One region of the Ensifer sp. genome, then DNA from elsewhere that is predicted to be linked to it. Evidence: riboswitches for the same ligand, from Rfam matches in the RefSeq annotation. Region 1 holds a riboswitch; each other region holds the start of a gene.
The links. A riboswitch is a leader RNA that binds a small molecule or an ion and turns the genes downstream of it on or off. The one in region 1 is predicted to bind cobalamin.

Region 1 (3,269 bases):
GAAGCGCGGACGCCCCTTCATTTCGTAGATGCGGCCGATGGCATCGGGATTGGTGGCGTCGGCCGCAAGGCCATAGACCGTCTCGGTGGGGATGGCGACGGGCTCGCCTTCGGCAAGAACCGCGCAGGCGCGCTCGATCGCCCGTTCCGGCTCGGTCCGTGTATCGATGATTTCGGCCATATCGCTTCCCTTTCCGTGGCTTCCTTAAAGGAGCGCCGGCGAAAACAGAATGATTTTCTTTATGGAGGCGTCGCCGCCGCTCAGAGGCTGCGGATGATGCGCCGCAGCGCCTCGTCGCGCGCACCGAGCATCAGCACGTTCTTGAGCGCCACCTTTGGATCATCGGTGCGAAAGATGAGGCCGTTGTCGCTGACGCTGCGGTTGATCGTCATCTGTCCTTCCTGCGCGTCGGGTTCGATTGCGACGGCGAAGTACATCCGCGAATAGCCGGTCTGGATGCGTTCGAAGAAGTGTTTTTCGTCGCCGAGGTCGCAGAAGAAATTGGCGAAGTAGAAAGACCAGGTGACGTCCTTGGATTGGGCGAGATGTGTCCTCGCCGCCGTCACGTGGCAGTAGCCCAGATGCGGCCGCCCGGCGAGCGTGCGGTGGAAGATCATCTTGGGAAACTGGATCGAGGTATGGAAGCCGTTCATCCGCTTGTGCGTCGTTTCGCCGGCGGTCGTCAGCTTGTGGCCGGTGCGATTGGCAACTTCGTCATAGCTCAGATAACGCCGCTCGCGTTGCGACCACTGTCGCCGTTCGATACGGCCGGTGCGCAGGAATTCGGTGTGGACCGCCGTCTTCGCGGCGATCGTGGGCAGCTTCTCGGCTGCGGCGTCGTAATATTTGAGCTTTGCCATGAACTTCAATGCGCTGTTTGCCGGTTCTGCCGGTTTCTCCGTCAGGCGACGCTAATGCATTATGGTTAAGAGACTATTTCGACCGCGGCCGGGAAACTGGTACCACGGTGGGGGACGGCATGTCGCAAACCGGCGAAGACACCGCCCTTTCGCGCCGGTATCGCCGGAAAAAGCGACAGATGCCCAAAATTTCGTCTAACCGATTGTTTGCAAGGGGAAATAGTCGATGCCGAGGCGTTTATGGCACAGCATGCACTGTGTCGTCTTTCAGGAATCCGATGTCGTTAACCGGCAGCTGCGACGGTGGCTTCCGCGATTAGATATGCCTACTCAAGGTGCCGCCTTTTAGGGAAGGCGGAGAATTGGGAAGCCGGTCAAAACCCGGCGCTGCCCCCGCAACGGTGGTGGAGCGAAAGCCACGGCAGAAAGCCACTGGACGGGTCCGTCCGGGAAGGCGCCGGGCTGGTCCTTGCGGATAGCTCCTGAGCCCGGAAACCAGCCTTGACACGAACAGACCGTAACGGGTTGCGGCGGGCAGCCGGATCGGAGCCGTCATCGCACAGGCAATGCGCCTGCGCGGGTTCCAGTCCTGCCTCCGCGAAACAAGGCGAACGAGGACAGGACATGGACATCAAGGGCGATATGCTCCGCAAGCTGAAGGGTCGACGCGACGGCTACAGCCTCGACCGGGCCTTCTACATCGACCCCGACTATTACAGGCAGGATCTCGAAAACATCTGGTACAAGGACTGGCTGTTCATCGGCCACGACTGCGAGATCCCGCGCGCCGGCAACTATTTCACCGTCCAGGTCGGCGACTACCCCGTCGTCATCGTGCGCGACCGGCAGGGCACGATCCGCGCCCTGCACAATTCCTGCCGGCATCGCGGCTCGCGGGTCTGCTCGCAACACAAGGGGGCTTCGGCCAAGCTCGTCTGTCCCTACCATCAGTGGACCTACGAACTCGACGGTACGCTGCTCTTTGCCCGTCAGATGGGCGAGGATTTCGACAAGGCCGCGCATAGCCTGAAGCCGATCCATTGCGAAACCGTCGGCGGCTACATCTTCATCAACCTGTCCGAAAAGCCGATGGATTTCGGCCCGTTCCGCGACATGGTTGCGCCCTATCTGGCGCCGCATCGTCTCGGCGAGACAAAGGTCGCCTTCGAAAGCACGATCATCGAGAAGGGCAACTGGAAGCTCGTCTGGGAAAACAACCGCGAATGCTACCATTGCGCCGCCAACCATCCCGAGCTTTGCCGCACCTATCCCGAGGCCCCGTCGGCAACGGGCGTGCAGGGCGCCAAGGATGATCCTGTCATCGCCGCCCACTGGGCCAAATGCGAGGCGACGGGGCTGCCAAGCGAGTTCCGCATGTCCGAGAGCGGCCAGTTCCGCTCGGCGCGCATGCCGTTGATCGACGACGCCGAGAGCTACACCATGTCCGGCGCGCGCGCCGTACGTCGGCAACTGTCGGCTGATGTCAGCCAGAAGCATATCGGCACGCTGCTCCTGTTCCACTACCCGTCGACATGGAACCACGTGCTCGCCGACCATGCCATCACCTTCCGCGTCCTGCCGCTCGGGCCTGAATTGACGCAGGTGACGACCAAGTGGCTCGTCAACAAGGACGCGGTCGAAGGCGTCGACTACGATCTGGAAGAATTGACCCACGTCTGGACCGAGACCAACGACCAGGATCGCCAGATCGTCGAGGAAAACGCCTTCGGCATTCGCTCGCCGGCCTATCAGCCGGGGCCCTATTCGCCCGATCATGAAGGCGGCGTGATGCAGTTCGTCGAGTGGTACTGCAACTTCATGGAACAGCGCCTGCAGGGCGACGCCATGCCGCTCTTCAGGGTCGCCTGACATGCAGATGGCATCCTCCTTCCATCACTTCGACGAGCTGCACGTCTGGATCGACCGGCAGAACATGCTCGAATGCACATCGGCGGTCGTCGAGACCGCCGATGTGATGACCTTTACGTTCCGCGCCGAGAAGCCTTCATGGTTTCGTTATCTGCCCGGGCAGTTCGTCACGCTCGAACTGCCGGTGGCGGACGACGAACCGGTGATGCGCACCTACACGCTGTCGTCAACGCCCTCGCGGCCGCTGTCGATCGCCGTCACCGTCAAGGCACAGGCCGACAGCATCGGCACGCGCTGGATGTTCGATCACCTGAAACCCGGCATGCGGCTGAAGGCTTTCGGACCGCTCGGCGACTTCAGCTTCGTGCGCCATCCCGGCGAGAAGTATCTGTTCATCTCTGCGGGCTCCGGCGTCACGCCGATGATGTCGATGACGCGCTGGATGGCCGACTGCATTCCCGAGACCGACGTCACCTTCATCTCCTGCGCCCGCCGGCCGGACGACCTTCTGTTCCGCTCGGAACTGGAAGTGCTGGCCCG
Region 2 (3,269 bases), on a different contig from region 1:
GCGTGCGCCGAGCTGGTTGGCGTAGGAGAACGAATCCTCGAGCAGTTTCATCACGGGGATGATGCCCGACGACTGGTTCTCGATCTGCTTGATCGGCGCGCCGGCCTCGCGGATGTTGGTGAGCGAGAGCGCAACGCCGCCGCCGCGCTTCGACAGCTGCAGCGCCGAATTGATGCCGCGCGCGATGCTCTCCATGTTGTCCTCGACCCTCAGCAGAAAGCAGGAGACGAGCTCGCCGCGCTGCTTCTTGCCGGCGTTGAGGAAGGTTGGCGTCGCCGGCTGGAAGCGGCCGGAGATGATCTCGTCGACCATGTCGCGCGCCAGCGCTTCGTCGCCGCGCGAAAGCGCCAGCGCCACCATGCAGACGCGGTCCTCGTAGCGCTCGAGGTAGCGCTTCCCGTCGAAGGTCTTCAGCGTGTAGCTGGTGTAATACTTGAACGCTCCGAGGAAGGTCGGGAAGCGGAACTTCTTGTCATAGGCGTGTTCGAACAGATCGCGCACGAAATTGAACGAATACTGGTCGAGAACCTCCTGCTCGTAATAGCCCTCGGTCACCAGGTAATCGAGCTTTTCGCGCAGGTTATGGAAGAACACGGTGTTCTGGTTGACGTGCTGCAGGAAGTACAGCTTCGCCGCCAGCCGATCCTTGTCGAGCTGGATCCGGCCGTCCTCGTCATAGAGGTTCAGCATCGCGTTCAGCGCGTGGTAATCGAGCGCCGCTTCCGTCGCCTTCAGGGGGCGTTCGAGTGTTGAGACGTCCAAAATCGTTCCATCCCGTCTTTGACATTGGCGACGTCCTCGTCGGTGCCCAGAAGCTCGAACCGGTAGAGATAGGGCACCTGGCACTTGGCCGAGATCACGTCGCCGGCGATCCCGTAGGTCGCGCCGAAATTGCTGTTGCCCGCGGCAATCACGCCGCGGATGTGGGAGCGGTTGTCCGCATCGTTCAGGAAGCGGATGACCTGTTTGGGCACGGCGCCCCGGCCGTCGTCGCCGCAATAGGTCGGCACGACCAGCACATAGGGTTCCTTGATCTCAAGCGGCCCGTCGGCCGCGCTCACCGGAATGCGGATGGCGCGAAGGCCGAGCTTGCCGACGAAGCGATGGGTGTTTTCCGAGCGCGTGGAGAAGTAGACGATCAGGCCCATCGCCCGGCACCTCAAGCTTACGAGAGCGCGCTGATCTTGTCGGGGCGGAAGCCTGCCCAATGTTCCGGGCCGGCAACGACGACGGGAAGCTGCATGTAGCCGAGGCCCTTGACCGTCTGGAGCGCGTCCTCGTCGATCGAGATGTCGATCACCTCGTAGTTGACGCCCTTGCGGTCGAGCGCGCGGTAGGTGGCGGTGCATTGGACGCAGGCGGGCTTGCTGTAGACGGTGACGTTCATTTCTTCCTCGTTGGGTCGGCTGGATCTGGACATGAAAAGGCATGCGGGCGCGCGAGCGCGTTCCGGCGAAAGGGCAGGGCTGGCAGAATGGCGACGGGCTCGGATAAGGACCGAGCACGGGTCTTCGTCAGATGCGCGGGAACCCGCGCCTCTTCGGTGGCGAATGATAGGAATTCGATGACGCGGACATGACTTCACCCCGAAGTTGAAGACGGCGCTTCCGGGGAGACGTCGAGACGATCAGGCAGGTTTCATCCTGCCTCAAGCATACCTCTGACCTCTCCGGACACCCCGCCCGTGGACGTTTATCGATCGAGGCAGGTCTCCTGGCTCACGGGTCGCTGCTTCTGCCCGGACCTTCCCGAAGCCTCATGCTTCAGTGGCCGAATGCTGGACAGTCGCTCGCCGTTTACAGTTGCGGGGGCAGCCACGGCTTGACCGGGCGAAATCGCCACGGGGCACCGTATTCCCATCTTCGCTCCCAATCCTTGCGAATCGGAAGAACCTCGAACACTAGATATAGTATATGGCCGGAAAATCGCGTCAATAGGTTCGATGGCGCGGATGCCCGATGGCGTGGGCAATATTTTCCCGGGTGTGGATAACGGGGAGTAAATGCGCGGTTCCAACAAAGCCTGTGGATGAAGAGCCGTCGTCGACGGCTCCCCAAGTCGAACACGTCAGGCAGCGAAGGCCGGAACCGGGCGGTTGTCGCGGTCGACGGCCACCATGATGAAGACGCCACGGGCCGTCAGCGTCGGTTCTCCGCCCATGAGATCTTCCGACCACAACTCCACCTCTACGGTCGTCGAGCTCCGGCCGGTGCGCACGATCCTTGCAACAATCTCGATGATCGAACCAACGGTGATGCGATGCTTGAAGTCGATGCTTTGGCAGGAGGCAAGCACCGTCGTCTTGCGGCTTGCCCGTGTCGCCACGACGAAGGCCGCCTTGGTCATCTGCGACAGCGCGTCGCCACCGAACATGGCGCCGAAGCTGTTGGCCTGGTCGGGAAAGACGATGTCGACCATGCGTACCGCATCGTCTTTCGGCGGACCGATCGCGGCAGAGGCGAGCGAAGGCAGCGACCAGCTTCCTTCCTTGCCTTCGGGCATCGCCACCATGGTGAACTGGCCGCGGGTGCAAAGATCGCTTGTGCCCTCGATAAGATCCTCGGCGATCATGTCCACCTCCACCACCATCGAGCGCCGGCCAACCTTCATCGGGCGCCCGGAAAAGCTGACGATCTGGCCGATACGGGCAGGGGCGCGGAAATCGACCCGGTCGCAGGACGCGGTGACGAAGGGGACGCGGCCGTGGCGGGTGGCGACGATGAAGGCGATCCGGTCCATCAGCGCCAGTCCCGCACCGCCGAACAGCGTGCCGTGGTGGTTGGTGTCGCCGGGAAAGACGATGTCGATCAGCGTGGATGGCGCCGGGGTTTCCCCCGGCGCCATCCAGATATTCCCGTCGTCCGTCATGCGCTTGCCGCATCCCGGCCGGAGGCGGCGAAAGATTGCCGCAACGCCTGTGCCGCCTGCACCATGTTGACGAGGGCGGGGCGCACCTCCTCCCAGGCCCTCGTTTTCAGGCCGCAATCCGGGTTGACCCAGATCTGTGCCGGCGTCAGCCCGTCGGTCGCCTTTTCGATCAGGGCCACCATCTCGTCGACCGAGGGCACCCGTGGCGAGTGGATGTCGTAGACGCCCGGGCCGATCTCGTTCGGATAGGCCTGATCGGTGAAGGCGCCGAGCAGTTCCATCTTCGAGCGCGAGGTTTCGATGGAGATGACGTCGGCATCCATTGCCGCGATCGCCGCCATGATGTCGTTGAACTCCGAGTAGCACATGTGCGTGTGGATCTGCGTTTCGTCACCGACACC
Region 3 (3,269 bases), on a different contig from region 1:
GGAAATGCCGAGGATATAGGGGTCTGCGAGCGCGTTCCTGAGCAGGGCCTGCAGCACCACTCCGCAGAGCGAAAGCGCTGCGCCGCAGCAGGCGGCCACCACAGCGCGGCTGAGGCGATAGTTCCAGACGATGCCCTCGTCGATCGCATCGAGCGGGTATCCGGCGCCCCACAGGCGGTTGGCAACGGTCTTGCCGACGACGTCGAGCGGAATGGCGGTCTCGCCGATGGCGGCGCCCAGTGCCAGCGCAAGGAAAAGCAGTGCGAGCGCCGTCGAAACGGCGCCCGTGCGGTTGATTGCCAGAGGGGCTGACCTCACTTCGCCAGGCCGGCTTTTTCGACCGCGTCGGCCAACACCTCGATGCCCTCGATGGTTCGGATCGTCGGGTTCATCGCCTGGGCGTCCATGACGACGATATGGTCGGCCTTGACCGCCGGCATCAGGCTGGTGACCGGATCCGACTTCAGGAACTTCATCTTCAGCTCCCAGTCGTCGGCGGGGAAGCGGCGGCGATCCATCTTGCCGATGACCACGATCTTCGGGTCGGCCTTGGCGATGGTTTCCCAGCCGATGGTGGGCCATTCCTCTTCGGTGGACACGACGTTCTTGATGCCGAGCGCCGACAGGATGTAGCCGGGCGCGCCATTGGTGCCGGCGACATAGGGATCGATGTCCATCTCGGCGCTGGAGAACCAGAAGACCGCCGACAGCTTGCCGTCGGCATTGGCGATCTTGCCGCGGGCGGCTTCCTCGCGCGCCTTCAGCTTGGCGATCAGGGCCTCGCCGCGATCCTGCACGTCGAAGATCTCGGAAAGCTCTGATATCTCCTGGTAGATCAGCTCCATCGAGAAGGATTTGTGGCGCACGCCGTCGCCACCGGCGGAGTTGTCCTTGGCGGCGCAATCGGCGGGCGAGACATAGACGGGGATCGACAGTTCGGCAAACTGCTTCGGCGTGGCGACGATGCCCTCCGGCCCGACATGCCATTGGAACTGCGCGGTGACGAGATCCGGCTTGGTGGCAACGACGCTTTCGAAGCTCGGGTCGTTGTCGGCAAGCCGCGGCACCTTGGCGTTGACGTCCTCGTAGCCCTCGATGACAGGGCCGATCCATACGGCGGTGCCGACCACCTTGTCGGCGAGGCCGAGAAGATAAAGAATTTCCGTGGTGCTCTGACCGATCGAGGCGGTGCGCGTCGGCGCCGCCTTAAAGGTAACCTCCTGGCCGCAATTCTTTAAGGTCAGGGGGTAGCTCGTCGCGGCCGCAACAGCGGTCGAGGGAGCGACGGTCAAAAGCAGGGACACGGAAACGGCAAGGGATGGGCAATAGCGCCCGACGGCATTGAAAATGGCTTTCAAGGGAATTCTCTTTTCTCGTGAGCTTGCGAAGGGTCAGCCGAAGCGGCGACAGCCGGCCGGCCGGATTTCGGGAGACAAACGATCGCAAACGTCGAGAAGGACGGGAAAAGAGGGCGCAAAGCCGCCGGGTATGCGGATCATGGACAACTCCTGTTCCGGGCAACCCCGCCCGTGACGCTGGATCTTCTGCTTGACGGCAGGTCTCCTGGCTCGCGGATCAGGCGCCTTTCACCTGCCTTCCCGCAACGCGCCTGGCGCGATCGCAGTGGCATGGCGCGCTGTCGCGCCACGAGGGGTGTTCGGCATTCCGCTTACAGTTGCGGGGGCAGCCACGGTCTCGGTCCCTTTTGGGTCGTCCTCACCGTGTTCCCTATTAATCCCCGTCGGAGTCATCCTTGGGGGAACCGTCGCCGCTACCCTTAGTGTTCCCGTCGGCGTGCCGTCAAGGCGCCAGGTTGCGGAAAATGAGACCGTACGACAGCGGCGTGGCGGCTTACCGTAAAGCGGTGCTCGACCTTGCCTTCACCGATTTGTCGTCAAACCGTTCAAATTCTTTCACGCGGCTGTTAAGTCGCTGACATCAGAACAGCCAAAGGTCCGGTTCGCGAAAACCCCGCTTTCGCGAGGTTCGAACCGGAGGCTTGTTTGGCCGAAATTCTCAGCACGCTGTCGCGCCGCTCCTTCCTTCTATCGGCCGGTGCCGCCGGCCTTGTCGCGTCTTCCGGCCTTGCCACGCCATTCTATGCCCGCGGCTATGGCCGGCCGGAATTCATCCATGGGGTTCAGTCAGGCGATGTCGACACAAGCTCGGGCATGGTATGGACACGGGTCGACAGGCCCTCGCGGGTGGCGGTGGAGTATTCGACAACCGAGAGCTTTTCCAATTCGGTCCGCCTTGCCGATCTCACCGCGACACCGCAGACGGATTGTGCGGTGAAGTGTTCGCTCGAAAACCTGCTGCCCGACCAGGATATCTTTTACCGTTTCGTCGCGACCGATCTTTACGACGTCAATCGAGTGTCCGAACCGGTGACCGGCCGGTTTCGCACGGCGCCCTTGCGCAAGCGCTCGATCCGCTTCGTCTGGTCCGGCGACACGGCCGGCCAGGGCTGGGGCATCGACGATGTCGGCATGAAGACCTATTCCACCATGCGTCTGCACGAGCCGGACTTCTTCATCCACTCCGGCGACACGATCTATGCCGACAATCCCATTCCCGACGAGATATCCTTGCGCGACGGAAGCGTGTGGAAGAACCGGGTGGTCACCCACGAGAAGCGCGACGTGGCGCGCACGATCGAGGAATATCGCGGCCAGTGGAAATACAACCTGCTCGACGCCCATGTGCGCGCGCTCAACGCCGTCTGCCCGACCTTCTATCAATGGGACGACCATGAGGTGCTGAACAACTGGTCGGCCTCCACGGACCTCAGAGACGATCCGCGCTATCCGGAAAAGGACGTCGGCGTCTATGCGGCCCGCGCCGCCCGGGCGTTCAACGAGATGACGCCGATCCGCAACATCCCGACCGAGCCCGGCCGCATCTTCCGCAAGATCGCCTATGGTCCGCTGCTCGATGTCTTTTTCGTCGATCTCAGATCCTATCGCGGCCCCAACCAGGGGGAGGGCGACGGCGGCCTGTTCGGCTGGCGGCAGGCGGACTGGCTGAAGCGGGAGCTTGCCGCTTCGCGTGCCGTGTGGAAGGTGATCGCCTGCGACATGCCGATCGGCCTCGTCGTCTGGGACGACTATGCCAACCGGCGCGGATCCGATGCCATTGCCAACGGCGACGATGGCCCGCCCATGGGCCGGGAGACCGAGTTTGCGGATCTGCTGCGCTTCATCAGGGATAATGCCATCGACAACCTCGTCTGGCTGACGGCTGATGTCCATTACACGGCGGCGCATCAC

Region 2: another riboswitch for cobalamin. It lies ahead of nrdH (glutaredoxin-like protein NrdH); the one in region 1 lies ahead of RTP54_RS04055 (aromatic ring-hydroxylating dioxygenase subunit alpha).
Region 3: another riboswitch for cobalamin. It lies ahead of RTP54_RS19670 (ABC transporter substrate-binding protein); the one in region 1 lies ahead of RTP54_RS04055 (aromatic ring-hydroxylating dioxygenase subunit alpha).

The regions. Positions count from the first base shown of each region.
Region 1 is NZ_DALZXU010000001.1:845,080-848,348, forward strand. Features, by position in the region: gene RTP54_RS04045 (L-threonylcarbamoyladenylate synthase) at 1-180, opposite strand, end outside; gene RTP54_RS04050 (DUF6656 family protein) at 261-860, opposite strand; cobalamin riboswitch at 1,177-1,379, shown strand; gene RTP54_RS04055 (aromatic ring-hydroxylating dioxygenase subunit alpha) at 1,485-2,729, shown strand; gene RTP54_RS04060 (hybrid-cluster NAD(P)-dependent oxidoreductase) at 2,731-3,269, shown strand, end outside.
Region 2 is NZ_DALZXU010000006.1:116,548-119,816, forward strand. Features, by position in the region: gene nrdE (class 1b ribonucleoside-diphosphate reductase subunit alpha) at 1-762, opposite strand, end outside; gene nrdI (class Ib ribonucleoside-diphosphate reductase assembly flavoprotein NrdI) at 732-1,148, opposite strand; gene nrdH (glutaredoxin-like protein NrdH) at 1,166-1,387, opposite strand; cobalamin riboswitch at 1,686-1,911, opposite strand; gene RTP54_RS22650 (acyl-CoA thioesterase) at 2,068-2,868, opposite strand; gene metE (5-methyltetrahydropteroyltriglutamate--homocysteine S-methyltransferase) at 2,865-3,269, opposite strand, start outside.
Region 3 is NZ_DALZXU010000004.1:159,544-162,812, reverse strand. Features, by position in the region: gene RTP54_RS19675 (FecCD family ABC transporter permease) at 1-318, opposite strand, end outside; gene RTP54_RS19670 (ABC transporter substrate-binding protein) at 315-1,298, opposite strand; cobalamin riboswitch at 1,536-1,782, opposite strand; gene RTP54_RS19665 (alkaline phosphatase) at 2,004-3,269, shown strand, end outside.